3 regions of the Bacillus cereus group sp. BfR-BA-01383 genome follow, and region 1 is predicted to be linked to each of the others. Evidence: riboswitches for the same ligand, from Rfam matches in the RefSeq annotation. Region 1 holds a riboswitch; each other region holds the start of a gene.

Region 1 (6,745 bases):
AATGGGGCTACCCTTCTTTGAAATATTTCAACTCAAAATAAAATAACATTTCGACATAGAATTTCAATATATCAATAAAGTGAAACTTTAATCAGTGGGGGTTTTATCCATCCCCCACTGATTATTAGCCTTAACCCATCAGGCGTTTACGGACAGTTAATCTCTCGCGTAACTTCTTTGCTCCAACTGAATTTTGAGGTGGAAGTCTTACTGCCCACAAATAGCTAGATAAATTACGACAACCACCTTTAATATCTGAATTTTCTATACATTAAAGGTTTTCACCTAAACAACCTCGAATATTGTAATAAACATACATAAGGAGGTTGATCTATTTTGTTTCGTTCATTTACAAATGGTTGCGTCGCCTTAGTGCAACGCTTCTTGCCAGAACCGTTTATTTTATCATGTTTATTAACTGTTTTCGTTATCTTCTTCGGCATGTTTGCAACTCACCAAACACCGGTCGAGATGATCAATCATTGGGGGAATGGAATTTGGGGACTTCTCGCCTTTTCTATGCAAATGGCTCTTGTACTCGTGACAGGATCTGCATTGGCAAACGCCCCTCTTATTAAAAAAGGATTAACGAAAGCAGCAAAACTACCGAAAACGAATGGCCAAGGTATTATTGCCATTTCAATTGTAAGTTTACTAGGCGCATACATAAACTGGGGCTTTGGAATTGTTGTATCTGTTTTATATGCAAAAGAAGTGGCAAGGCAGCTTGAAGGATTAGATTATAGACTAGCAATTGCTTCTTCTTACTCTGGATTTCTCATTTGGCATGCAGGGCTTTCTGCTTCTATCCCTCTTACGTTAGCAACAGGCGGCGAAACATTAATTAAAACGACAGCTGGAAGTATTAAAGAAGCGATTCCAATAACAGAAACGTTATTCTCACCATACGCTCTCGTTCCAGTTATTATCTTTTTAGTTACGATGCCTCTCATAAATAAGGCAATGCATCCAGATGAAAAACATACGATTACGGTAGATCCTAGCGTGTTTCATGAAGAGGCTGCCGCTCAGGAAATAGAGAAAAATACGTTCGCTGAAAAGATGGAAAATAGCATCATTATTACACTTTGCGTTGGATTATTAGGTCTTATTTATATTTTTAACTACTTTTATACGAAAGGCTTTAACCTTACACTAGATATCGTTATTTTTATGTTATTGATTGCCGGTCTTATTTTCCACCGGACTCCGATTCAATACATTCTCGCTTTTTCAGATTCTACGAAAAGTGCTTCTGGCATTTTACTTCAGTTTCCGTTTTACGCAGGAATTATGGGTATGATGATTGGAGCAAATAGTGAAGGACTTTCACTTGGAGGAGCTATTTCTAATTTCTTTATTAGCATTTCAAACGAAACAACTTTCCCGCTCTTTACTTTTTTAAGTGCTGGTATTGTTAATATTTTCGTTCCATCTGGTGGTGGTCAATGGGCTGTGCAAGCACCAATTATGATTCCAGCTGGCGCTGAACTTGGTGTACCTGCTGCAAAAACAGCAATGGCAATTGCCTGGGGCGATGCTTGGACGAATTTAATTCAACCTTTCTGGGCATTACCAGCATTAGCGATAGCTGGCTTAGGCGCTCGTGATATTATGGGATTTTGCGTTATTAACTTACTATATGCAGGTTTTATCATTAGTCTATGCTTCTTATTTATTTAAACGAAAAGCTAGTTTTATACTAGCTTTTTTATATAATAAATCATTTATTTCCCATGCAATTTATAATCGTTTCCCACTCTATCTCCATAAGATTTAATGCCTCAAATGCAAAAAAATCTTCACATACTTTTTCAATCAGATGTGGATTTTCCCTCAAGAAATTCCACCGTAACGCTTTAGGAAGAAAATGTATTTCATATTCTTTACTTCCCCGTACTATCTCATCCACTTCTCTTTCACAAATCCCTCGTATTAAATAATCATTTCTTAATTGTATTTGAATTTGTTGAAACGTTTCGCTACATTTCTTCAATTGAAGTAAACACGTAATATACGTCCGAAAAAGTTCATTATCATACTGAGAACACTTTATAATACGATCAATTTCATTCATAATGTACGAGCCTTTTCTTTCATAGTTACAGTTTCCCCTTCTTTAACATCTTCTCTACAATTTGCACATTTTTCGAACTTTGCAACAAGCGATTTAATACTGTAAGTAACTCTTCTTTTTCTAAACCTTGCAGTTTCGCTTTAACCGTACTCTCACCAGCATTTTGAATATCATAAACAACCGCCGCCATATGCTTACAAAAATTCTCATACGGACACTCGCAGCTACTTTCTGTAAAATCTTCAAGATCAATAACCACTTCATAGTTTCCTGCATTTCCAGTAACAAAAGCAAATACTTTCTTGTCGTGTATTTCAACATCTTCTACATGCCCATCTTCGTAATATTCATATCCTCTATCAACAATATATTTCGGAATATACCTATGTAGTTCTTTTAATAAATATGCGTACATAACAGCACCTCCCTCTTCCTTTAATTCCCTTTTGACTTCCAAAACCCTGCATGTTATTCTAATAACTGTCAACTAGCGAGTCTATATGACAAAACAACTGACACCTATTCGGCGGAGGTGTCTCTTTTCATTTGCAGCCGATATGAAGTGCCTCTTTCAGGCACATTCAATTTTTGATACTACACACTCAACACCATTCCTTGTATCAGGCTGCTTTAGCAGTCTTTTACTCTACATACTTCAAAAAAAGAGAGCTTAGCTCCCTTTTCTCGCTTTATAAAATACCCCTTTTTCAGTATAGAGATATTCATCATCAGCTAAAGTAATTTTCCCATCCAGTTTCAGTTCGTCTAATAGTCTCGATAAATAAAATTGATGTAACATTTTTTTCGTGAATTTTCCTTCATGATGCGAAACGATATGTTCTTGAATATCTAACAATGATATCGGCTTATCTTGCTCTATCATATATTCATAAACTGTACTACGCAGTTTTACGTATTTTTCGAGTGTCACAGTACTTCGCAACCCCTTTCTTCTTATTAAATGTTTTTCGTAATCGGTTTTTTTGCAACAAAAAAACCTCTCCGATAAGAAGAAGTTACGTATATCTTCGTCTTATCTCCCAGAACAAAAATGTTCTGCTGGAATTAGCACCTGCATCGCGGTTGCTGGGTTTCATCGGGCCAGTCCCTCCACCTCTCTGGATAAGAAAATATTCACTTTAAAGTTAACTATACGTAATTTCGTTTTAATTGTCAAATAAATATAAAAAATATAACAAATTATATTTTTCTCCTTACTGTTCATACTATACATATATGAACATTCAAGGAGGATTATGAAATGCATGAAAATGCTCGCGGATATGTACAAGATTCTTTTCAATCATTACAAGAAGCAAAACATTGTTTAGAAGAAGCACTTCAGACCGTTGAAAAAGATTTTAATCGCGCTCGTATTGAACAATCCCTTTATGCTGTCGAACAAGCTATTCAACGCTGCGATTACACGGTTCACATTTTAGAACAAGATTGAAAAAACTTCCCGTCAATTGATGGGAAGTTTTTTCAAATGGCATACTTCATTATTATTTCCGTTATAATTAAAAAATATACAGAAAAATGCTCCCTACAATATGTAAGAAGCATGAAAGAGGCAAACGAATATGTAAGTCGCGACCCTACCTTATATGAGTATGCTTATCTATGTCATATTATGCTCATCTAATATGCCGTATTTCTTTTTAAATCTTGTAAGAATCGTAATCCAAGATGTACTAAATAGTAGTAGGAAAATAACATTCGATATCGCGTGACTAAGATCGAAATAAAAACTTGCAGCATAGTAAGCAATAACTGTTTCCCACGTTGCTTCCTGTATAAACCCAAGAAGACCCCAAAAATTCATAATCCAGCCAAATAGAAATCCAACGGCAAATCCATATATGAGTCGTCCCCATAGTTTTTTCATCAAAAATGTATTTCGGAGTAATCCTGCTATAAAGCCAATCATACCCCACGAAAACATTTGCCACGGCGTCCACGGACCTTGCCCTAAAAAGATGTTGGACACAATCGCCGCTGTTGCACCAATCATAAAACCAGTCTCACTCCCAAACACAATTGCTGAAACGATAATGACAAAAGAAGTTGGTTGTACACTTGGTAAAATAGAAAATGGTACCCTGCTTACTGCTGCAATTGCTGCTAACACGGCAACGAGAACAATTTCACGTGAAACAAATGCTTTCCTTTCAAATCGGACATAGAAAGGTAATATAATAACAGCTAATACAAACAAACTACTTACCATGTAATAACCGTCCATAATAAGTGTCGTAAAGAGTAATGTACCTATTAGTAGTGCAAAAATACATATTATGAAGGCAACATATCGTTTGGACACGCTTCGTACACATCCTCCCACGTTAATGCATATGGCAACTCGTTTCGAATGAATCGGTTAATAGATGTCGTATAAAAGAAATTACCGCTAAAAAACTCTTTCGGTGCATCATTCATAATAACTGTTCCATCAAATAACATCATGCATTGATCCACGTATTTCGCCGCAAATTCAATATCATGCGTTGCCATTACAATTGTTGTACCTTCTTTTTGCAACTTCTTAAATAGCTCTCCTACTCTCTCTTTCTTCCATGGATCCAATCCCTTTGTCGGTTCATCAAGTAATAATAACGTTGGCTTTGACAATAACGTTGTACATAACGCGAGTAATTGTTGCTCTCCCCCGCTACAATCATGCGGATGGCGTTCTTTAAGCGAATGTAACCAAAACTGTTTTAACATATCTTCTGCTATTTCTCTTCCTTGTTCTCCGTATAATTCACGTGCACGTTCATACACTTCATCCCACACTGTATCAAATGTAAAATGATAATACGGATGTTGCGACACATACCCGATCCTTTTAAATCGTTCTTTCGAATCAATTTTATGTATCACTTTACCATTCCATTTTACTTTCCCTCTTCTCGCTTTTTGTAATCCTGCTACAATCGTTAACAGTGTAGACTTACCCGTACCATTTTTCCCAACGAGAGCTACCCATTTCCCTCTTTCAATCGCAACTGTTAAATCTCGTAAAATAAGCGGACTATTTTTTTCATATTGAAAAGAAATATGGTCTGCACTTAAAATGACTTCTTGTTTTTCACGCTGTTCCACTCGCTGATTCGCATATGATATTGCTGAAAAATCATTCATTTTCATTTGCGCCTCTCGCACTGTAAACGGAATATCTCTCGCATTCCACTCTAAAAACAATCTTGGAATTTGCGGAATGAATGGACGGAAGTTTTCTACTTCCCACATTTTCGCTATAACCGTTTTAGGACTACCATCATACAGGATTCGGCCGTTATCCATACAAATAACACGTGTTGCGAGTGGTATAACTTCATCTAAACGATGTTCACTTAATATAATCGTAATTCCAAGCTCTTCATTAATACGCTTTAACAATCCTAAAAACTCTTTTGCAGCAATCGGATCTAACTGCGCTGTCGGTTCATCTAATAATAGTAGTTTCGGCTGCATAACTAATACCGCAGCTAAATTGACAAGTTGCTTTTGCCCACCAGATAACGTATGAACAGATTGGTGCAATAAATCTTGAAATCCTAAAAAACTAATAAGCTCTGCGATTCTTTTTTGAATAATATGTGATGGTAACCCGATATTTTCTAAAGAAAATGCTAATTCTTGAATCACTGTATCCATTACGAGTTGATTTTCTGGATTTTGAAATACCATGCCAATTTCTTGTGCAGATAATAAATCAGGTACTTCCTCTAATAAAACACCTTCATAAAACATCTCTCCCGAACGCGTACCAATTGGAAGTAACTCCTTTTTAAAATGTTTTAATAAAGTCGTCTTCCCAGAGCCCGATCCGCCCACAAGTGTAATGAACTCACCTTTTTGAACAGAAAGAGAAATATGCTGTAACGCTTTTTCGCTTTCATCAGCATATACAAATGATAAATTGTTTATTTCTGCATGCGCCACCATATCCATTCCGATACGATAAACTTAACTAAATCTATACAATTTAATCAAATTTATACAAGTTAGTGCTTCATCGTGTTCTCGCAGCCCCAAAGGGACGAGGGGTATAACACTCCACACGAGGCAGTATCGTTACCTCCTATTATCAAGCATTTATTTTACCCATCTTGATAAATTTATCGAAGCATTTACATCCCTATCGTGATGACTATTGCATGGAACACAACGCCACTCACGTATTTTTAAACTCCACTGTCCTTCTGGTTGAACTGAATGGTCGTATTTTACTCCGCAACATGAGCAAATCTTGCTTGAGGCGAACCATTTACCAGCTTTTACATACTCAATGCCATACTTCTCGCACTTATATGATAAACATTGAAAGAAGAAGTTTAATTTTTGAAATGAAAATGCTTTCGATAGTTTTTTGTTTTTTAACAGGTTTGAGATAGGTAAGTCTTCCACAACAATCCTCATTGGTTTGGTTTTCACCAATTTAGCTGTTGCTTGATGGATATGGTTATTTCGGATATTCTTAATTTTCCTAGATAACCGCAGGTGCTCAGTTTTAGCTTTTTCATATCCGGCAGATTGAATTTTCACACCTTTTTTAAATCTCCTAGACATATCTCTTTGTGCTGACTTTTTCCTTTTCAAAAGTTTTTTAACCTTAGCATCTTTGTTTATATTTCGTTCTTTCATACCATTAGAAGCTACAAA
Region 2 (11,178 bases), on a different contig from region 1:
TCCAGTAAATGCGATTGGAGCGCAATTCATCTTTATGCTTTGTACCATTTTTGTTGTTAGTAAAGGTGTGGAAAAAGGAATAGAAAAAGCAAGTAAGTATATGATGCCGCTATTATTCATTTTATTTATTGCTATCATTATTCGTGCTTTAACACTTGATGGTGCTATGGCTGGGGTAGAGTTCTTCTTAAAACCAGATTTTTCAAAGCTTACAGCAGATACGATTTTATATGCGATGGGACAATCCTTCTTCTCACTAACGGTAGGTGCCTCGGTAATGGTAACGTATAGTTCGTATTTAAAGAAAGAAGAGCATTTAGCGAAATCAGCAACATCTATTGTAAGTTTAACTGTGTTTATTACAGTACTTGCAGGATTAGCGATTTTCCCAGCGATTTTCGCATTAGGAGTTAAACCGACAGAAGGACCAGGGCTACTGTTTATCATTCTTCCTGCTGTCTTTGCGAAAATTCCATTTGGACAATTTTTCTTCATTATGTTTTTAGTGTTATTTTTCTTTGCGACTTTAACATCTGCGATTTCAATGCTTGAAATTGTAGTAGCATCTGTTGCGAAAGATAATGAGAAGAAGCGTCCGTCAGCTTCGTTATTAATTGGTATTCTTATTTTTGCAGTTGGAATTCCATCAGCGTTATCGTTTGGAATTATGAGTGATGTGAAAATATTTGGTAAGACATTCTTTGATTTCGTCGATTTTTCGGTAAGTAATGTATTAATGCCGTTAGGAGTACTAGCTATTTCGCTATTTGTACCAAATAAAATGAGTAAAGAGCTATTAATGAAAGAATTAGAAGTTACGGAAACGAAAGGGAAAACATTATTTAACATTTGGTTCTTCTTACTTCGTTATGTTATTCCGATAACTGTAATTATCGTATTTTTAAATGCGATAGGCGTATTTAAAATGTTTGCATAATAAAAAGACGGAGAAATCTCCGTCTTTTTATTATGTTGTAGAAGTATTTAATAAGCGATTATATGCTTTATAAGCTGTGACAACTGCGATAAATGATCCAATTAAAAATAACGCTGAGCCACCGAATGTGAATAACCGGCCGATGTATGTTTCTCTAGCTTCTTCTATTTCTTCTTGTAATTGTGTATTCATATTTATCACCCCGCAAAATATAGGCATTTAGTTATAGTTTATGTAAAATGCCTACAAAGTGTGAAATGGCAGTAAAAAACTCGGTATGCACCGAGTTTTTTTATAATCCAATATAAGGAGATGGATCGACAGCGTTTGTCTTACCGACATTCCATTCACCAAGGTGAAGCTCGAAGTGTAAATGTTGTCCATAAGACTGACCAGTATTCCCCATAAATCCAAGTTGATCGCCTTGTTTTACAGTTTGTCCATTCGATACAGAACGGCTATTCATATGAGCATATACTGTCGTATATGTTTTTCCATTTATACGGTGTGATAAATACACAACGTTTCCGTAACTAGATGATAATTCTGAGCGAATAACAACGCCATCTGCAGCGGCGATAATGGGAACCGTTCCTGACGCAGCAATATCGATTCCTTTATGGTTATCTAAAGAACGTGTACCAAATCCTGAAGTTTTCGATCCGGCTGCTGGTTTAATAAATCCACCTATATTCGTATCGTGTGGTGTTGGAGCAGCTTGAGCAGGTGTAGCAGCTTGTTTGCGTGCTTCTTCTGCCTTACGAGCTGCTTCAGCTTTCCGAGCATCTTCTGCACGTTTTTCTTCTTCAATTGCTTTTTGAACAGCTTGACGCTGATTTTCTAAAATACCTTTTGACTCTTCTAATCCTTCAATCTCTGAATCTACTTTTGCTACTTTTGTATGTAGATCGCTAATAAAAGTTTGTTGCTGCTGTTGGTTATTTTGTAATTCTTGCTGTTTTTGTACTAATTTTTGCTCAGATTCTTTCAGTTGTTGCTCTTTTTTCTCAACAGCTTCTTTTTCTGTCGTTACAGCATCTTGATCAGTTGTTTGTTTTTTCACAATATCTGTATCGTTGTTTAATATTAAACTTACGGAGTACATATTATCAACAAGATCAGCAATGTTTGTAGAAGTTGTTAATACCTCTGTAATCATATTTGTACGAGGTTTTTCTTGCATAGATTGTAACCGTTGTTTAATAATTTCCTGACGCGTATCTATGTTTGTTTGTAATTGCTCTATATGTTTCTTTTTGTCAGCAATTACTTGTTGTGTTTTGGTAATTTCTTTTTTGGTATCATTTAATTCAGCTTCGTTTTTATTAATAGAAGTAGTTAATTCGTCGATTTTCTTTTGTAATTCTTGAATTTCTTTTTCTATTTGTTCTTTCTCAGCTGATTTATTTTGTAAGTCATTTTGTTTGCCATCTAATTCTGATTGTATATTAGATAATTTATCTTGATTTGTTTCAGCGTATACAGGTGAAAGTAATGGAGAAACAAAAATCGTTCCTGCTGCTAAAACACTAAATGCTGCAAATCTCTTTTTCATTGTTGTCTGGCTCCTTTCCCTATGAATGTTATATATCATAAGAAGAAGGGTGTCTATCGTTGTAATCATAATGTAAAGAAAATTTTATAAAATTGCTAAGTTTTGTCGGAATTTAGTATTTTTTCGTATTGTTCGTCATAAAATTAAAATGCTTGAATGTATAAAAAAGGTGTAGATTTCTATTTGTTTTTTTAGAAAAACATGGAAAATGATGGAGTTTTTGGAGGGGGAAACATCACTTTAAAAACCTATAAATCACTAGTGAGGAATCGATCTCATGTGAGGTTTTCTGACATGAGGTTTGTTTTTGTCAAGAAAATTATTTGCGTTCGGGCAAAGTTATTTTGTTGTCAGATTTTAATTTTTGATTTATGATTTTTAACAGGGACAAAATGTAGTGAATTGTCGAATAATATGTAATACTCTTAATTTCTTAGTTTTATAGATATAGATAGAATGAGAGATAGATAGAGTGACACATCGAGGGGGGTTACAACAAGTATGAAAAGAATAGGACTTGCATGGCAAATTTTAATAGGACTTGTGCTTGGTATTGCAGTTGGTGCGATTTTCTTTGACAATCCAGCAGTTGCGAAGTACTTACAACCAATTGGTGATATTTTCATCCGATTAATTAAAATGATCGTTGTACCGATTGTTGTAGCAAGTATTGTTGTTGGGGTTGCTGGTGTTGGTGATATTAAAAAGTTAGGTCGATTAGGCGGAAAAACAATTCTTTACTTCGAGATTATTACAACGATTGCGATTGTTGTTGGTCTATTGGTAGCGAATATTTTCCAGCCAGGAACCGGCGTCGATATGGATAAATTAACAAAAACGGATATTTCTAAATATGCAGAAACAACAGAGCAAGTACAAAGTCATTCGTTTGCGGATACATTTGTAAATATTGTTCCTACGAACATTATGAAATCATTAGCTGAAGGTGATATGCTTGCTATTATCTTCTTCTCTGTACTATTTGGTTTAGGTGTAGCAGCGATTGGTGAGCGTGGTAAACCAGTTCTGCAATTTTTCCAAGGTGTAGCAGACGCCATGTTTTACGTTACGAACCAAGTTATGAAATTTGCACCATTTGGTGTATTCGCATTAATTGGTGTTACAGTTTCTACATTTGGCCTTTCTTCATTAATTCCATTAGGGAAATTACTCATTGTAGTATACGGAGCAATGATCTTCTTCGTTGTGGTCGTGTTAGGACTTACAGCGAAAATATTTGGAATTAACATTTTCCAATTCTTTAAGATTTTAAAAGACGAGCTGATCTTAGCGTATTCTACAGCAAGTTCAGAAACAGTTTTACCGAAAATCATGGAGAAAATGGAAAAATTCGGTTGCCCGAAAGCAATTACATCTTTCGTTATTCCGACAGGTTATTCATTTAACTTAGATGGATCAACTTTATATCAAGCAATTGCAGCAATTTTCTTAGCGCAAATGTACGGTATTGATTTGTCCATTACGGAACAGATTACATTATTACTTGTATTAATGGTTACATCAAAAGGTATCGCGGGTGTACCGGGCGTATCATTCGTTGTACTATTAGCGACACTTGGTACAGTAGGTATCCCAGCTGAAGGTTTAGCATTCATCGCTGGTATTGACCGTATTTTAGATATGGCTCGTACAGCGGTTAACGTTGTAGGTAACTCTTTAGCAGCTGTAGTTATGTCTAAGTGGGAAGGTCAATATGACGCTGAAAAAGGACAAGCTTATTTAAAAGAGATATCTGAAAAGGGTCAAGCGGCTTAATTATAATATGAACAAGCTCTCACATAATATGTGGGGGCTTTTCTATATATAGAAGAGGAGCGGACGTAATGAAACGTAAATATGGTGACGGTTCTTCGTGGAAGCGACTAATAGAGAAGAATTATATAGTCAAGCAAGTTGAAGCAGGTATGTTAGGGGTATTGGATATAAAAAAAGTGAGAGAGCCTAGTTATAAAGAATACAATGGTAAAGAACTTTGTATTGCAGATGATGGGTATACATGGATGCAATATTTTATAACGGGGAAGAACTTTGCGATAACAGCTATGCTAGATGATAGAAAAAAATTAGTGCAATATTATATTGACGTAACGAAACAATATGAAATAGACGAACGAGGTTTACCTTATTTTGATGATTTATATTTAGATGTAGTAGTGTTACCAAACGGTGAAATATATATATTGGATGAAGATGAGTTAGAGGATGCATATAAGATGGGTGATGTTACAAAGGAAGAATATGAATTAGCTTGGCATACAACAAAATGGATAATAGCGGCAATAAAAAAGAGAGAATTTTATTGGATTTCAATTTTAGAGAAAGAAATTGAAAAGTTGAAATGATTGCTGTATTCGTGTTTTTGTATAATTACCAAAAAAATCTATACAAAAAATAATTGACTTTTTTTTTGTAAGCAAGTAAAGTTAGGGAAGAAATTATTATTAAAAAATAAATACGAAACCTTCTTATAAAGAGAGGCGGAGGGACTGGCCCTACGATGCCTCGGCAGCGGACTCGATTTCAGAGTGCTGTGCCAAATCCAGCAAGCATGTGCTTGAAAGATGAGAAGAGTGTTTCTTATAGATGTATAAGACCTCTTCTCGTTGGAAGAGGTCTTTTGTTATTCATTAGAAAAAAGGTTGAAACTAGGGAGAGATGGTACTTTGAAAGAAACGAGAGGAAATGGTTTAGCTTTATTACCGCTTGGAATATTTTTGGCACTATTTATTGGTTCTGGAATTATTACAGGTGATTTCTATAAATTGCCGATACTTGTAGCGATTTCAATTGCTGTAGGAATCGCTTTAGCGATGAATCGTAAAGAAAGCTTTAATGTGAAAGTAGAACGATTTGCTAAAGGGGCAGGAAACCCTGATATTATGATTATGGTTCTGATTTTTGTACTCGCAGGGGCGTTCTCTGAAACAGCAAAAGGGATGGGCGGAGTCGATTCAACTGTTAACTTAGCGTTATCTATTTTGCCGCAAGGATTTATCGTTGCTGGGATTTTTATTATCGGGGCGTTTATTTCATTAGCGATGGGAACTTCAATGGGAACAATTGCGGCGTTAGCACCGATTGCTGTAGGTATTAGTGGGCAAACTGATATCTCAATTGCATTAACAATGGCGACGGTTGTTGGCGGAGCGATGTTTGGTGATAATCTATCGTTTATTTCTGACACAACAATTGCAGCGGTTCGTTCACAAGGAACGGAAATGAAAGATAAATTTAAAACGAACTTTTTAATTGTATTACCAGCGGCTATTATTACAATTGTACTATTAGTAATACTTACTATAGGAAGTGACACAGAAATTAAAGCCCATACATTCGATTGGATAAAGATTTTACCGTATGCAGGAGTACTTATTACAGCACTGCTTGGTTGGAATGTACTCATTGTATTAACTGGTGGAACTGTATTATCTGGTGTAATCGGTCTTATAGATGGAAGTTATACGTTAGAGAGTTTCTTTAAAAGTGTAACGACTGGAATGGGCGGTATGATGGAGTTGGTGCTACTTGCTATTTTAATTGGTGGTATGGTTGAATTGATCCAATATAATGGCGGTATTCAATATTTAATGAATCTTTTAACGCGTAATATTCGTTCGAAAAAGGGAGCGGAGTTTGGTATTGCCGGATTAGTGAGCATGACGAATATGTGTACAGCAAACAATACAATTTCGATCATTTTTACAGGTCCACTTGCGAAAAATATTGCGGATCAATATGAAATTGATCCCCGTAAATCAGCGAGTGTATTAGATCTTTTCTCATGTTGTGTGCAAGGGTTAATCCCGTATGGTGCTCAAATGTTAACTGCGGCAGGATTTGCAGCGTTATCTCCGATTGAATTGTTGCCATATGCATTTTATCCAATTTTAGTTGGAGTATGTGGAATCATTTCTATATTAATTGGTTTCCCGAGGTTTTCTAAAGTAGGAGAAAAGAAAGAGTATCATAAAATAGCATAATTAAATTGAATTTTATTAGTAGTAACAGAAGCCAAGCCGTACAGAGAACATTCTCTGTACGGCTTTTTATGTGCGATAAAAGAGTAAATCACCTGTGTTTTTACAAAAGGCTGAATTCAACTCAGTCTTAAGTCTGAGGCGAAAACGGTTCTTAAGCTCGTTATGGAAAAATGAAAAAATAGTTAAGATAAGAGTATCAAATCGAAGGGAGGCGAGCACAAGATGAAACAATTTCTAGCGTTTATCGCGGCCGGTATTTTGGCTTTAATTGCTCTTGGTAGTCTTGCTGGTATTGTAGGATTCGCAATTGGAGCAGGAGTTGTGTACTGGAGCTATAAATCATTTGTGCGAGCTAAATCATTCTTTGGAAAGTTAGCTTGGGGTATTGTTGGTTTAATCGGTTTGTCCATTGCACTTTCTCATTCCCCAGCATTAATCGGTATCGCAGCACTAGTAGTTTTATACTACGGATACCGTGAGTGGAAAAAAGAAAAAAATGTAGTTGTTGATTCTGCTCCAGAAAGTTCTAAACCATATAGCAACTTTGAAGATGAGTGGAACAAGTTAATGAAAAACTAATATAAAATAAATCAAATTATAAAGTAGAAGAGAGGAAGATTATAATGAAACAATCTTTATTCGGACGTGTACGCGATGCAATTTTAGCTGATTTTCATAATGTGTTAGATGAGAAAGAAAGAAAAAATCCAATTGCTATGTTAAACCAATATTTACGCGATAGTGAGCGTGAAATAACAAAAATTGAGAAGTTAATTCAGCGTCATAAAACATTAAAATCTAACTTCGCTCGTGAGCTTGAGCAAGCACGTTATTTCGTTAATAAAAGATCAAAGCAAGCTATCATCGCACAAGAAGCAGGCGAACTACAATTGCATGAACGTGCATTAGAAGAAGTAGCGTATTATGAAGGGCAAGTAACTCGCTTAGAAGAAATGTATGCTGGTGTTGTAGAGCAAATTGATGAGTTAGAGCGTCGTCTTTCAGAAATGAAAAATAAATTAAAAGAAATGAACGCAAAGCGTATGGAATTAATGGCACGTGAAAATATGGCGCATGCAAACCGTCGTATGAATACTGCTATGCATAAAATGGATGAAAATAATCCGTTCTTACGATTCGAAGAAATTGAAGATCATATTCGTGATTTAGAGCTTCGTATAAATGAAGAGCATGAGCGTGATACATTTGATATGAAAATTGCAAAACTAGAGCGTGAGATGAAAGAGAAAAATGAAGTATCGTTAACGAAAGAGTTAACAAAATAATTGTAGTATATAATAAAACAGGCGTATGATATAGTGATAGAAGAAAAGGTGTTGGAAAGCAATGCCTTTTCTTCTATGTATATGTAATTAGAAGGGGGGAGCTGAAATGAAGAAGCAATTTTCAAAAACACAATTAATGGGGATGCTCCTCATCATATTTGGATTCGGTCTTTTTCTTGATATGGTACTTGGACATTTTGAACCAGGTGGTCTAATTTTTGCATTTATTATGATTATGTTTGGTAGGCATTATCGGAAGAAGAATCGTTATGTAAGGGGAAATGTATTTTTATTTGTTGGTGGTATAGTATTTTTATTCTTCTTATTTTCATCAGCAGCCTTTGTACTCGTAGTATTTGCTTGTCTAGCTTTAATTGGTTATCAACTTATTCAGCAAGGGCATCAGCAAAAAACGATGAAAGTTGAAATTAAAGAAAAAGGATATATAGATGAAGAGAAGCAAATATATCGTACAGAACCATATTTAAAAAATATGTTTGTAGGTAATGTCCGGATGATGGATCATATTTATGAACTTGAGGATATAAATGTTCAATATGGTACTTGTGATGTTGAAATTGATTTAACGAATGCGATGATTCCAGAAGGAGAAACCGTAATTGTTATCCGAGGTGTTGTTGGTAATATTCGGTTATATGTTCCGTATGATTTGGAACTGTCTTTAAATCACTCTGTTATTGTTGGGCGGGTGCTTCTGCCAGGACACGAAGAAACAGGATTTAACCGTAATGTTACGTTTAGAACAGAACAGTATAAAGAAGCTCCTCGCCGTATAAAAATTATTTCTTCGCTTGTCGTAGGCGATACGGAAGTGAGGAAAGTATAATGAAAAAACAAAAGAATATTTCCTGGATGTATATTCGTTATTCCATGTTGTCCTCTGTGAGTATCGCACTTATTTGTATAATTGTATATGTATGGAAAAGCGAGCAACAAGTTTATGATTTATTATGGAAAGAATCCATTGCTTCTGTTCCAATTGGCTTGTTTATTATGAGTACTAGTCTTCTTATCGGAGGAATTGTAGGGTATGCAATCGGTTATTATATAGAGCAGCGTATACAAGGGTTAAATACGTTTCTATTTGAAGTAGAGCGAGGAAATTTTCCAAGTGATGTTTCGTTTACTGCGGATGATGAATTTCATGAAGTGGAACGAAAAGTAATCAGCCTTGCTCGTCGATTAGAGGAGCAAGCTGGGCTATTTCAAAAAGTAACGAATGAACGAGCTCATTGGAATGAAGAGATGAGACAAGAAGCGATTTCTCAAGAAAGGCATCGATTAGCAAGGGAACTGCATGATTCAGTAAGTCAGCAGCTTTTTGCAATGTCGATGATGATGTCAGCTATTAATGAACAAGTAGCTGAAATTCCAGACACGACGAAAAAACAGTTACAGCTTGTTGAGAATATGGTTGTAAATGCACAATCAGAAATGAGAGCACTACTTCTTCATTTACGTCCTGTACAATTGGAAGGTAAAAAACTGACAGAAGGTATAGAAGAATTATTAACGGAACTATCGAGAAAACAACATATGAAAATTGAATGGCTAATTGAGCCAATTGAATTAAAAAAAGGTGTAGAAGATCATTTATTCCGTATTGTACAAGAAGCGCTATCAAATACGTTACGACATGCGAAGGCAAAGAAAACGGAAGTGCGTCTTCGTAAAATTGATCAATATGCGATTTTAAAAATTATAGATGATGGCGTTGGATTTGAAGTAGGAGTTAATAAGGCGGGTTCATATGGCTTACGATCCATGCAAGAGCGTGTTCATGAGATTGGTGGGACACTAAAAGTGCTTAGTTTTCCAAATAAAGGAACGCAAATTGAAGTGAAAGTACCGACTATGATTGAGAGAGGGGGAGAAGTATGATCAAAGTATTACTTGTTGATGATCATGAAATGGTTCGCATGGGTGTATCGGCGTATTTATCGACACAGCCAGATATTGAAGTAGTGGGAGAAGCTGAAAATGGAAGAAAAGGTTCAGAATTAGCACTGCAATTAAGACCGGATATTATTTTAATGGACCTTGTTATGGATGAAATGGATGGGGTTGAAGCAACGAGGGCTATTATTCAAGAGTGGCCAGAAGCAAAAGTTGTTGTTGTAACGAGTTTTTTAGATGATGAAACCTTGTATCCTGTTATTGAAGCTGGAGCGACAAGTTATTTATTAAAAACATCAAGAGCAAGTGATATTGCGGACGCTGTGCGAGCTACGTATGATGGCGAGACAGTATTAGAGCCTAAAGTTACTGGTAAAATGATGTCTCGTATGCGCCAAAAGAAGGAACAACCTTTGCATGAAGAGTTAACAGAAAGAGAGTATGAAATTTTGTTATTAATTGCAGAGGGGAAAAGCAATCAAGAAGTTGCAGATGAACTATTTATCGCTCTTAAAACAGTGAAAACACATGTAAGTAATATATTAAATAAGTTAAATGTGAGTGATCGAACGCAGGCAGTCATTTATGCCTTTAGACATCAATTGACGAAATGATAAAGGGCTTTGGCTATTACTATTGCCAAAGCTTTTTATTGACGATTAATAATGTAAGCGATATCACCTAGGTGTTAACAGTACATACAATATTTGGAATGGATAAATCGAAAAAATTAGGGGATTACGTGAACGCATTACAAGCGCTTTGTGAGCAATATAATGTTGAAACAGATCGAATTGCTATTGTTGAAGCGACAGAAGAATACTATTTATTTTTAGTAAAGCAAGAAGAGTGCTATGATGTCGTCAAAGTAGAAACAGTAGATACAAATATTGATTATTATACGAAAGCGTATAAAATAAGCAGTTTTAATCATAGTGCTTATCAAATGTAAAAAAACTCCCAAAAGGGAGTTTTTTATGATACTTTTTCTTCATGAGAGTCAGTTATTAGTGGGACTTTTTTTGCACCGCTTAGCTTAGCTATAGTAAAGCCGATAAGAGCTCCGGCTAATGCTGGCACTAGCCAGCCGATTCCTTCATTATACAATGGAATAAATTCAAAATAAGACGTGATGAATGAAACAGGAATGTTTCCTTGCTTTAACCCGTCAAATACGCTCACAGCTGCTGCTCCAATTAAAGCACCTACATAAACAGAGCGATATCCGCCGAAATATTTATGAAGTAGCGATAGTAGCACGAGTACAATGGCTATTGGATATACAACAAGTAAAATAGGAAGAGAGATTGCAATAAGTTTTGTTAAACCTAAGTTGGCAACTAGTAGTCCTAAAAAGCAAATGATACTTGCAAACGTTTTGTATGAAAATTTTGTCAATAATGTTGAGAAATATTGACTGCATGCAGATACAAGTCCAACGCATGTCGTTAAGCAAGCGAGTGTAACGATAAGTGATAGTAG
Region 3 (11,562 bases), on a different contig from region 1:
TTATTTTATTATTTTTCTATTTCTTCAAATTGCAGATTCACCGGTTCTTCTAAGAGTGTTTCATAAAAGCTTTCTGCCAAATCCGTTACAGGAATTTTTTCATCCACCTCATCAAACCGAATGCTATCCAGCCATACACAACCTTCTCCTGATAATAAAACACCAAATGCAATACCAAGCGCCTCTTCTTTTATATCTAGTACAACCGAGTACGATTGCCAGTTATTCGTATTTTTTATTGGACGATTTTGCATGTTATCCATAGCAATAGGCTCAGTATCTTTTCCGTCTACTCGCATCCACAATCCTGCCCAGTCTTTTACATTCTCGCTCTTAACAAATGCTGTTAAACGTAATCTCTTACCTATGTATTTATCCGCTCGGAACATTTGCATTAATGTTGAAAATCCTCCATGCGTAACGTTCTCTTTTGCCTTTATATATGCGGATACTTTTCCTTGGTGGACAACCTCATAATCTAAACCCATCTCATATTCAGCAGGATGACTTCCACTTAATACCCACCCTTTCGGTATACCTTTTTGCATCGAAACACCCTCTCTTTCTATATAAAATGATTGGAAATATTCCCGATATTTCTTTGGCGGGAATTGAAACATTCTTTTAAAAGCCCTCGTAAATGCCTCTTGTGAGGAAAAACCATATTGCACTGCAATATCAATAACCGCTCTTTCAGTCGACACTAAAGCCTGTGCAGCATAAGTTAATCTTCTCTTTCGAATATAATCCGTTACACTCATCCCGATATAACTTTGAAAAATACGATGAAAATGGTACATCGATACTGCACTGTGGAATGCCACTCTTTCTGTTGTGAGCTCTTCATGTAAATGATTCTCTATATATTCGATTGCTTTTTTTATCATCTCTTTATATTCTTCATGCATTTCAGTACCTCCTCACAACTTCAATTTACCATATACATACAAATCGTTTTTGATTTAAATTGCGGATTAACCCTTGAAGGTATAAGAAAATATTTTATTTTCAACACATACATAATTACATGTTTTTAGGAAAAACTTGTATAGAACAAATTTACATAAGGAGGAATTTAAAATGAGAATTTTACTATCAGCTTTATTAGCTCTCATGCTAGTACCTGCATTAACAGGATGTAAAGCTCCTGCAAAAGAAGATACAACTTCTAATAAAAAGACAACTGAAGAAGCAAAAAATGAGGCTCCTGCTGATTTAAAACTAAACTTCAATAAATTCGATTTAAAGGCAGACTATCAGGATACGAAGAAAGACTACGAAGCTGATTATAAAAATGTAGCAGCTGATAAGAAAATGGAAGCAAAAATTGAAGATCATAAAGCAGATGTAAAATTAACAGGAGATGAGGCTATTACAAAATTAAGCCCACTTCTACAAGAATTAAAATTTGATAAAGACACACCTGACCAAGAAGTAATCGATCAAGTAGTAAACGTGTTCAAACTTGATAAAGACTACCAAAAATTCGATTTAGAAGTTGTCTTCTCTGATGGAATGAAAAAAGAATATAAAAGAGAAATAAAATAAAGAAGTAGGCGGCTGCCTACTTCTTTATTTTTTTGTATTGTAATTTCTTGGTTATACTTCCATTCTTTTAACGTGAACGGTCCGTTCGTAATTAACTCTTTTGAATCTGTTTTTAATTTATTATTATCATCAATTGATTTTTTAGATAATGGAATAAATAATGAACTTGCTAATTTTTGTTTATAAGAAGAAACAATAACCTTGCATGCGCAAGATTATTGTTTCGCTTCTGTTTGAAAGCGTTTATAGTATGTCGATGCTGTTGCAAAATTAATTTCTATATCACGAATCAACGATGAATCTTCTTCTTTAGCTAACTTCTGTAATTTTTTCATCGCTTGTTCTGATTCATCTAGGAAGCCAACATACATCTCATGTTCTTGCTCTTTCGACTTCGGAACACGAATTTCTTTACGTATATTATCAATATCTTCTAACATGCTCGTTGTTACCTTTTGCACATCTTCTTTATATGTAGCATTCGTTATTTCCTTACCACCCTTTTCTTTTGCCACTTCAAATAACTGCAGTGCTTTATTAATTTCTTTATTCATTTTCATATCGTATTTTTCATGTACTGCACGGTATGCTTCCACCTCTTCGGTTTGCTCAGTGGATTGCTCTACCTTTTCTGGTGGTTTTTTCGTATCTTTATTTCCATTACATCCTGCTAGAAGGATCATACTTCCCATTACAGCAATACCTAAAACCTTCTTCATCTCTAATTCTCCTTTTATCTACAGCTACTACTCATTATGGTTTCTTTTATCTCCACTTGTTATTATACCGATAATATCCTACTTTTTACACTTAAGACGATTTGGTAATATGTATACCAACATTTTTGTCACAGTATCGTCACTTTATACAAATAACTTTTGCATCGCTTCACTCTATCAACTTACAAATATGTATAAGTGATTTCAAAGAAACAAAAAAGAGCTGATTCAAATATTCTCTTTGAATCAGCTCTTTTTTGTTAAGCCTCTAAATTTTGTTTTTGTTTTAGTTCAAACTGCTTCTCGCTTCTTTTTGCCATGAATAAATAACATAGCACAGCACCCACTTCACAAAGAGCTATCACAACACCCATCGGTAATGCTGTATTACTTCCTCCAATACCTACTAACGGTGCAACAAGTGCTCCTGAAATAAACTGTAATAAACCTAGTAAAGCTGAAGCTGTTCCTGCTGCTTGTTTTTGATTTCTCATTGCTAACGAGAACCCAGTTGTGGATACAACACCGACACTTGATACAACAAGGAATAACGAGCATAAAACACCAATTAACCCTATTCCAAGTGCGATTGTCAGTAGTAAAGATAGACCACCAACAGCCGCAATAATGATGCCAGAAACAAATAATGTCTTCTCACTAACTTTTCCTGCTAAACGACCAGTAACTTGGCTGGCAATAATAATACCGATACCGTTAATCGCAAAGAATAAACTAAACTGCTGTGGTGATGCCCCGTATATATTTTGCAACACAAATGGTGAACCAGAGATGTACGCAAACATTGCCGCTGTTACTAATCCTTGTGACAATGCATATCCCATAAATAAACGATCTTTCAGAAGTTTCCCGTACGTCGCTAATGTTCCTGATAAACCACCAGTCTCTCTTTCTTCCGGAGGCAATGTTTCACGTAATACGAACGTAGCTGATATTAACATGAATACACTAATTGCTCCAAGAACAATGAAAACACCGCGCCATGTTGTGAACTGTAACAATTGTCCCCCAATAATCGGTGCCAAAATAGGTGCTGCTCCGTTTACTAACATGAGGAGCGAGAAAAATTTCGTCATTTCAGAACCTGAGTACATGTCACGTACCATTGCACGAGATATAACGATCCCAGCAGATCCTGAAGCACCTTGTAAGAAACGTAAAAATACTAAAGTCCAAATAGATGGCGCAACAGCACAAAGTAAAGAAGAAGCAACATAAATAATAAGAGCAATAATAAGAGGTTTTCGCCTTCCGTAAATATCACTAATTGAACCGACAAATAATTGTCCTACTGATAGCCCAAGTAAACAAGCTGTCAATGTAAGCTGTGCAAGGGATGCACTCGTTTGTAAATCATCCGTTAATTTCGGTAAAGAAGGCAAATACATATCAATAGATAATGGCCCAATCGCCGTAAGTGTCCCTAACACAAGAATCATCCATAACCTGCTTGCCTTTACAGGCTTATATATTTCGTGATTAACTCCATTCACTTTTTCTATTCACCCTTTCCTACACATACATCAAATCGTAACAATTATAGTTACAACATAAACATACGTCAAGTGTAGTGCATTTTCCTGTTTCATTCCGTAAAAAAAGCGATAGAAATTCTATCGCTTTACTTTTTCAAGTTGCTATTTTTAAATTTAGATACTGAAGACATAGCCTCTCCTGTATCTAAATATGTGATTTGAATTTGATCTCCTACCTCTGTAAACATAGCATACGGGAATTTTTTCGCAGGTATCATAAATACTTTTTGTTCATTCTCTAACAGTACGTACACGATCGTATTTTCACCTGATTTTTCTTTATATACACGTTGCACAATACCTTCTTTTTGCGCCTCTTTACCATTTGAAGTCGGTCTAAATGAATCTCCACTTCCACTCAGCGCATTTTTATAATTCTCAAGTGCTTCCTTTTGTGTCGAACCTGTTGCAAATATTTTCGCATTAGAAGCATATATAACAGTATGGGCACGCACTAATCCCCCGTCATCAATAACAGGTACAATCCAAGAAGGCTTACCATACACGTTATAAATAACTGGCATCGTTCCATGCCACTTCTCTCTCTTAAAGGAATTATCCACTACTTCTGTAGCAGCCGAACCATCCATAATTCCTTTTACTTCTTTTCCATTATAGTAATATAACTTTCCTGTCCGTGCATCAATGAGTGAGTAACCTAACGCAGAGTCTACTCCTTCTTTCGGAGAGGTGAAATCAGTAAAGTAATATAGAGTTCCATCCTTACCGAATATTGGTGTAACTCCTTCCTTCGTCCCCCACTCAGTCGGAATCTTCATATCAGTTTGTGAGAATTTCGTATTCCAAAATCCGTGAATATATTTACCGAAGTACGTATTTAACGTCGATGCTGTCTCATGATTTAATACGCCATCAACAAATTTAGGTGCCTTTCCTTTATCATATCTTTTTACTTCACCTGTTTGTGCATCTACTACAACAACGCCTTCTACTTCAAATCCAGATCTTCCTGAAATAAACTCACCGTACGTCATTGTATAATACGGTTTTCCTTTATCATCAACTTCAAATTTAGGTTTCCCTTTAAAGATTAGATCTGGTTCTGCTTTTCGAACGACACGTTCTAATTTATTACCGAAAAACATGCTTGGTACATATTTCATTTTATAACCGAGATGCAGTTTCGCTTCCGCATCAGGGTTCGTACCTGACATCGTTACATAACCTGGAATTGTTTCAGCTTTACGTGCTTTAAAAAAGCCTGAAACTTCAATCGGTGCTACATATAAAGCTTCACCGTTTACCATTTGTGGTGTTAATTCACCTAGTTCAAAATAAGCTACTTTTGGGATATCTCCAAATACCTTTTTCATTTTATTTTCTGCTGTTTTAGGCGGCACTGTAAACGGCTGATCATTTTCAGTAAATGGCTCTGAAATATCTTTCTCTACCTTAACAACAGAATCATATTTCTTTTGCGTGATTACTATATCATGCAAATAACCAAAATAACCGTAACTTGCAAGTAAAACAAACATTAAAAGTCCTTTTAATGTACCTTCTAATTTCCCTACCTTATCCTGTGAAAATAAAACAAGCCCAATTAAAATTGCTACTGCAACAGAATAATGAGTAAGAATTGAATCTACTCGATCATCAATTAGCCAAAGATATTCATAGATTGCAATACCAATCCAAAATAAAATAGGAATAACTAAAATAGATGATTTCTTACCCTTTACAATTCTCTCATCTCCTTTCTTATCCACCGTTCGAAGTTTCCTACCGCTTCTTGTCCATGGAATCAAAAACAAAGTGAGAATAGCTAAAACTAAAAATTTCATCAAAGGCAATGTCCCCTTTTCGTTTATTTTCCCTTTCAGTATAACAAATAAAGGGTATTCAGGTAAAAATGGGAATGATCACACTTTTTTACTACTTAATACAACTCCGCTCACTACATATAAGATTGATGCAATATAAAAAATCGTACCAATTGTAAAGAAATCTACTAAATACCCCGTTGCAATAATTGCTACTGCTCCTCCAATCGATGTCCACACATGGTATTTTCCAATCTCATATCCTGCCTTTTCCTGCATCACCTTTCGTGCTAAAGACGTTTTCTCAGTGTTACGCTGCACAGCGCCTAAAATTCCCATTACAATTTGAAGAATGTATACATGCCAAACTTCTGTGGCAATCGGAAAACACAGCATTAATATCGCCATGGACCAAGCATATATTATTAATAATGTTCTATCTCCTACTCTATCAGACATCTTTCCTACTAGCGGATATACAAGTGCTGAAGTTAAAGCAAATAAGCCATATGCCCAACCAAACTGTGAAAAACTATTTCCAACATTCCGGAGCAATAGAATGTAAAAAGGAAATACCATACTTCCAGCCATCATAATGATACTTTGTGACGCTACAAATCTTCTATATGTCATTTCTTATACTCCCTATAAAATAAATTCACAAATCTCTCTTCTGGATCTACTTCCTTCTTCTTCTGAAGAAATTCTTCTATACGAGGATATGCCCTCCTTAACTGCTCTTTCGTTGGATAAGAATAATATGGCAAATAGTAACTACCGTTATATTTTAAAGTAACATCGATCATCTTCCGAGTGATACCTTCTGTTTTCTTTATCTCATCTTCAGAGCGCCCTTGATTAATTAAAAGAACTAACGCAAACATATCATCTTTCGCATAGGATAAAACTGCATTTTCATTCCTTTCCACGTAACGAATCGTAATATTGAGCAAGTTCAGTTCTTCTTCGTTTAACGCGTTACGTAAATCATCTATGTATTCCGTAAAAGAATCGATGGGCACAAAGTATTCTTGTAACACTTCTGTCAGGTTCGGATTTTCATATTCCATAAAGGCACTATCTGACCTCATAACATTATTTCGCGTCTCAAACTGTCCGTCTGTACGTTCAAAATAACTTCTTTGTATATCCCAAAATGTATTCTTTCCCCAATCACTATAACGTGATAACCCAAGCAAAAATTTCGGTGCTGCTATAATATTTTCTTCTTTTAATTCACTGTACTCTTCCCTTATATTTTGATTTTGCGCTAATGTATAATCCGTCACATACATTTCTCTTAAAAATGAATTTGGAGCGACCGAAATACGTGCTAAATGCATACGAACATTTTCATCTTTTCTTACCTTCTCTTTGAAATACGTCGTATATTCTTTATAATCTAGCATTTTCGTATGCATTTCATATAATTCATCATCTGTTAACTTCAGCGTCACATCTAAAATGACACCAAATAGCCCATAACCGCCGATGACATAGGGAAATAAATCAGCATTCTCTTCTCTACTTACATTACGTACACTGCCATCTGCCATTAATAGTCGAAATGATTCGACTGTGTCAATCAATGCTTCATGACGAATATCACGTCCATGTACATTTACACTTAATGAACCACCAACAGTAAAAATATTTTGAGACTGCATTACCTGAACCGCAAGGCCATATGGATTTATTTTCTTTTGAATATCATTCCATGTAACACCGCTTTGTACCCTAATCCTCTTTTTCTCTGGATCAAACTCTAATATTTCGTTATATCCTTTCATATCAAGCATCGTACCGTTCGGATAATACGTCTGTCCGCCTTGGCTATGTTGCATACCTGCAATGGAAATTTTCTCTCCTGAAACTTTTGCATCTTGCACTAATTTTATTAACGAGTGCTCATCCGTAGCACTTTCAACACGTTTTATTTTTGTCGGAAGCAATTTACCTACATCACTCATAATAGGATGATCGAGTTGTTTTTTATACGTATGTATAGACGCTGTTAACAACACCGTATACGCTATAATGACAACTACTATCTTTCTTTTTTTCAAATGACACTCTCCTCTTCTAACGTTCTTCCTCTTCATATTGTACCTATTTTCCTAAGAAGAAAGTACTAACAAAAAAGAGAGAGCTCACTTATTTCAGGTCCCTCCCTCATCAAGACTATCACTTTGCTGCTGGCAATTGTATGGGCTCAAACTTTATTCCTCTCATAACAACATGTTTCAAGAAACACTTAAATATGATGTAAAGAAAAACAACTAATTTCAGGAGGTCATTATGAAAGCTATTATTTGCACAAAGTATGGACCACCTAATGTTCTCCAGCTTCAAAATATAGAAAAGCCTAAACCTAAAAAGAATGAAGTATTAGTTAAAATTCACGCAACCAGTGTAACGACTGGAGATTGTAGAATACGTGGCTTTAATAGCCCCCTCTTATTTTGGGTTCCTATGCGGATCATATTAGGTTTCAGAAAACCGAGAAAACCTATACTCGGCGTAGAATTATCCGGGGAAATCGAAGAAATAGGAACAGATGTAACTCAATTTAAAAAAGGAGACCCAATTTTTGCATTAACAGAACTAAACCTTGGTGGTTATGCCGAATACACATGCGTGCATGAAAGTGGATTAATAGCATTAAAACCTACCAATGTGACGTATGAAGAAGCTGCAGTTATTCCTTTTGGCGGAACTTCAGCATTGCACTTCCTGAGAAAGGGCCTTATAAAAAAGGGGCAACAAGTGCTGATATACGGTGCCTCTGGATCAGTAGGAACGGCTGCCGTACAACTTGCTAAATATTTCGGAGCGACCGTTACAGCTGTTTGTAGTAATTCAAATTTTGAACTAGTGCAATCTTTAGGGGCTGATAAAGTAATTGATTATACGAAAGAAGATTTTACAAAGCGAGATGAACGCTACGATATTATATTTGATGCAGTTGGAAAAATTAAAAAATCCCTTTGCCAAAAAGTATTAACGCCTACTAGCAAATATGTATCTGTTAATGGAATGATGGCAAAAGTAAGTAAAGAGGATATGATTCTACTAAAAAAATTAACTGAAACAGAAGATCTAAAGCCGGTTATTGATAGAACTTACCGTTTAGAAGAAATTCCCGAAGCCCATATATATATAGAAAAAGGGCATAAAAAAGGGAACGTTTCTATTACCTTAAAATAAAATATTTTCAGAAAATATCATTGACAATTCTTTTTGTAAGATTTACTATTAGTACCATATTTAAAAACTACATACACATACTCTTATCAAGAGTGGCGGAGGGACTGGCCCTATGATGCCCGGCAACCGAGCTTATAACGTATAAGCTAAGGTGCTAATTCCTGCAGAACGATTTTCGTTTTGGAAGATAAGAGAGGAACCTATTTCGTCTATTCGGCACCTCTCTTATTTTGGAGAGGTGCTTTTTATTTTGGAACGTATATTAAGGGGGAATTATAGATGAAAAAGGTATTATTAAGTATTGTAAGTGGAGCTGTATTATTGTTAGGTGCATGTGGTGCTAATTCTGATAAAGAGGTAAAAGCATTAGATGAGAAAAAGATTACCGTTGGTGTAACAGGTGGGCCGCATGAACAAATTTTTGAAAAGGTGAAAGAAGTTGCAGCAAAAGATGGGCTCGAAATTGATGTAAAAGTATTTAATGATTATGTAGCACCGAACGTATCTTTAGATGAAAAAAGCCTTGATGTAAATAGCTATCAAACTAAATCTTATTTAGACGTATTTAAAGCCGAACGAAACATGAAATTAACTGAAGTATTTTCAACAGTAACATTCCCTATGGGCGTATATTCTAAAGACATAAAAGATGTAAAAGACTTAAAAGAGGGTGATGCAATTGCTGTCCCAAATGACCCAACAAATGAACTTCGAGCTTTAAAGCTATTTGAAAAAGCAGGAGTTTTAAAGGTTGATCCAAAGGCTACAGAAAAAGCGACTGCAAAAGATGTAATTGAAAATCCAAAAAACTTAAAGATTGTTGAATTAGAGGCCGCTCAATTACCAACACAGCTAAGTGAAGTAAAAGCAGCTGCAATTAACACGAACTTCGCATTAGGTGCAAAATTAAGTCCAGCGAAAGACTCTATTTTCCGAGAAGGAAAAGATTCACCATATGTGAACTGGGTTGTTGTTCGTACAGAAAATAAAGATGATGCTGTCGTAAACAAATTAAAGAAAGCTTATCAATCTAAAGAAGTAAAAGAATTTATTGAGAAAAAATTTGATGGTTCTGTTTTACCGTCTTGGTAGGAGCTGACGATAATGATTGAATTAAAAAATATTTCCAAAGTATTTTCAACAAAAAAAGGGTATGTCGAAGCTCTTAAATCAACTTCTCTTAAAGTGGCAAAGGGCGAAGTATTTGGAATCATCGGATATAGCGGCGCTGGTAAAAGTACATTAATTCGCTGTGTAAATTTATTAGAAAAACCAACGACAGGAACTATCATTGTAAACAATCAAGACTTAACAACACTATCGACAAAAGAACTAGCAAAAGCGCGACAAAAAATCGGAATGATTTTTCAAGGGTTCAATTTACTTAAAACTGTTACCGTCTATGAAAATATTGCATTACCTTTACGCCTTGCTGGCATTCCAAAAGCAGAAATTGAAAAAAGGGTAGAAAAGTATTTACGCATTGTCGATCTTTTTAACCGTAAAGATGCATATCCAAGTGAACTTTCTGGCGGTCAAAAACAGCGTGTTGCCATTGCACGTGCACTATCACATGAACCTGAAGTTTTATTAAGCGATGAAGCAACAAGCGCTTTAGACCCAGAAACAACCGATTCTATTCTTGACTTACTATTAAAGATCAACGAAGAAATTGGAATTACGATTTTACTCATTACACATGAAATGAATGTCATCCAGCGTATATGTGACCGCGTTGCCGTTATGGAACAAGGGGCTATAGTCGAAAGCGGGACTGTGAAAGATATTTTCACAAACCCGCAACATGTAACGACGAAGAAATTTGTAAATAGCGCATTTGCAGCGAAAATCCCAGAAGAAGTACAAAAAGAACTGCAAACTACTGGTGAAATTGTAACACTTTCTTTTATAGGAAATTCTTCAGGAGAACCAGCATTAGCTGTCGCTACAAAACGTTTCCAAGTATATCCGAATATTTTATCTGGTAATATTACACAGTTAAAACATGAGGCATATGGGAAACTTGTCGTTCATATGCAAGGGGAAGAAAACGAAGTACACCGTGCTTTATCATTTTTACAAGAGCAAGGTATCATCATAGAAGGAGGTAGAACGGATTATGGGAAACAAGTCCTTTTTGGATGAATGGGGTAACGTCATATGGGAAGCAACAATTCAAACATTTCAAATGACATCTATTTCACTAATTATCTCTATCCTTATCGCATTACCTCTTGGTGTCACACTTGTTTTAACGAGACCTGGTGGACAGCACGAAAATAAAATTGTCTATCCTATTCTTAATACAGTTATCAATGTCATTCGCTCTCTTCCATTTATCATTCTATTATTTTTCATCTTGCCTTTTACAAAATTTCTAATGGGAACATCCATTGGTGTGCAAGGTGTTATCGTACCACTTGTCGTATTCACAGCCCCTTACATTGCACGTTTAATGGAAACGGCTTTATTAGAAGTGGATCGCGGCGTCATTGAAGCCTATCAAGCAATGGGCGTTTCTACTATTAAAATCATTTGGCACGTCATGGTTAAAGAAGCCCGTCCATCTCTTGTACTTGGATTAACAATCGCAACCATTGGCCTAATCGGTGCAACAGCAATGGCTGGTCTTGTAGGTGCTGGCGGGCTAGGAGACTTAGCATATCGCTTCGGACATTTACGCTACGAACCGGAAGTAATGTATGCAACCGTCTTTATTTTAATTGTTCTCGTTCAAGGGTTGCAGTCTTT

What was found. A riboswitch is a leader RNA that binds a small molecule or an ion and turns the genes downstream of it on or off. The one in region 1 is predicted to bind S-adenosylmethionine.
Positions count from the first base shown of each region.
Region 2: another riboswitch for S-adenosylmethionine. It lies ahead of MR065_RS13590 (Na+/H+ antiporter NhaC family protein); the one in region 1 lies ahead of MR065_RS14030 (hypothetical protein).
Region 3: another riboswitch for S-adenosylmethionine. It lies ahead of MR065_RS26085 (MetQ/NlpA family ABC transporter substrate-binding protein); the one in region 1 lies ahead of MR065_RS14030 (hypothetical protein).

Region 1 is NZ_JAKUFP010000013.1:275-7,019, reverse strand. It holds gene MR065_RS14045 (short-chain fatty acid transporter) at 337-1,683, shown strand; gene MR065_RS14040 (group-specific protein) at 1,724-2,077, opposite strand; gene MR065_RS14035 (SWIM zinc finger family protein) at 2,103-2,492, opposite strand; gene MR065_RS14030 (hypothetical protein) at 2,748-3,008, opposite strand; SAM riboswitch class I at 3,108-3,206, opposite strand; gene MR065_RS14025 (hypothetical protein) at 3,339-3,530, shown strand; gene MR065_RS14020 (ECF transporter S component) at 3,699-4,400, opposite strand; gene MR065_RS14015 (ABC transporter ATP-binding protein) at 4,373-6,034, opposite strand; partial or broken gene MR065_RS14010 (RNA-guided endonuclease InsQ/TnpB family protein) at 6,179-6,745, opposite strand, start outside.
Region 2 is NZ_JAKUFP010000012.1:35,688-46,865, forward strand. It holds gene MR065_RS13565 (sodium-dependent transporter) at 1-937, shown strand, start outside; gene MR065_RS13570 (hypothetical protein) at 968-1,129, opposite strand; gene MR065_RS13575 (murein hydrolase activator EnvC family protein) at 1,230-2,492, opposite strand; gene gltP (glutamate/aspartate:proton symporter GltP) at 2,994-4,268, shown strand; gene MR065_RS13585 (ribonuclease FAU-1 family protein) at 4,337-4,855, shown strand; SAM riboswitch class I at 4,976-5,081, shown strand; gene MR065_RS13590 (Na+/H+ antiporter NhaC family protein) at 5,177-6,493, shown strand; gene MR065_RS13595 (lmo0954 family membrane protein) at 6,716-7,072, shown strand; gene MR065_RS13600 (PspA/IM30 family protein) at 7,117-7,779, shown strand; gene liaF (cell wall-active antibiotics response protein LiaF) at 7,886-8,626, shown strand; gene MR065_RS13610 (sensor histidine kinase) at 8,626-9,681, shown strand; gene MR065_RS13615 (response regulator) at 9,678-10,310, shown strand; gene MR065_RS13620 (DUF3992 domain-containing protein) at 10,409-10,648, shown strand; gene brnQ3 (branched-chain amino acid transport system II carrier protein BrnQ3) at 10,672-11,178, opposite strand, start outside.
Region 3 is NZ_JAKUFP010000060.1:1,250-12,811, forward strand. It holds gene MR065_RS26040 (helix-turn-helix transcriptional regulator) at 9-908, opposite strand; gene MR065_RS26045 (YusW family protein) at 1,081-1,548, shown strand; partial or broken gene MR065_RS26050 (peptide ABC transporter substrate-binding protein) at 1,569-1,742, opposite strand; gene MR065_RS26055 (hypothetical protein) at 1,764-2,267, opposite strand; gene MR065_RS26060 (multidrug effflux MFS transporter) at 2,528-3,787, opposite strand; gene MR065_RS26065 (DUF3981 domain-containing protein) at 3,907-5,625, opposite strand; gene MR065_RS26070 (MFS transporter) at 5,704-6,237, opposite strand; gene MR065_RS26075 (FAD-binding oxidoreductase) at 6,234-7,670, opposite strand; gene MR065_RS26080 (NAD(P)-dependent alcohol dehydrogenase) at 7,903-8,811, shown strand; SAM riboswitch class I at 8,892-9,005, shown strand; gene MR065_RS26085 (MetQ/NlpA family ABC transporter substrate-binding protein) at 9,091-9,903, shown strand; gene MR065_RS26090 (methionine ABC transporter ATP-binding protein) at 9,916-10,956, shown strand; gene MR065_RS26095 (methionine ABC transporter permease) at 10,931-11,562, shown strand, end outside.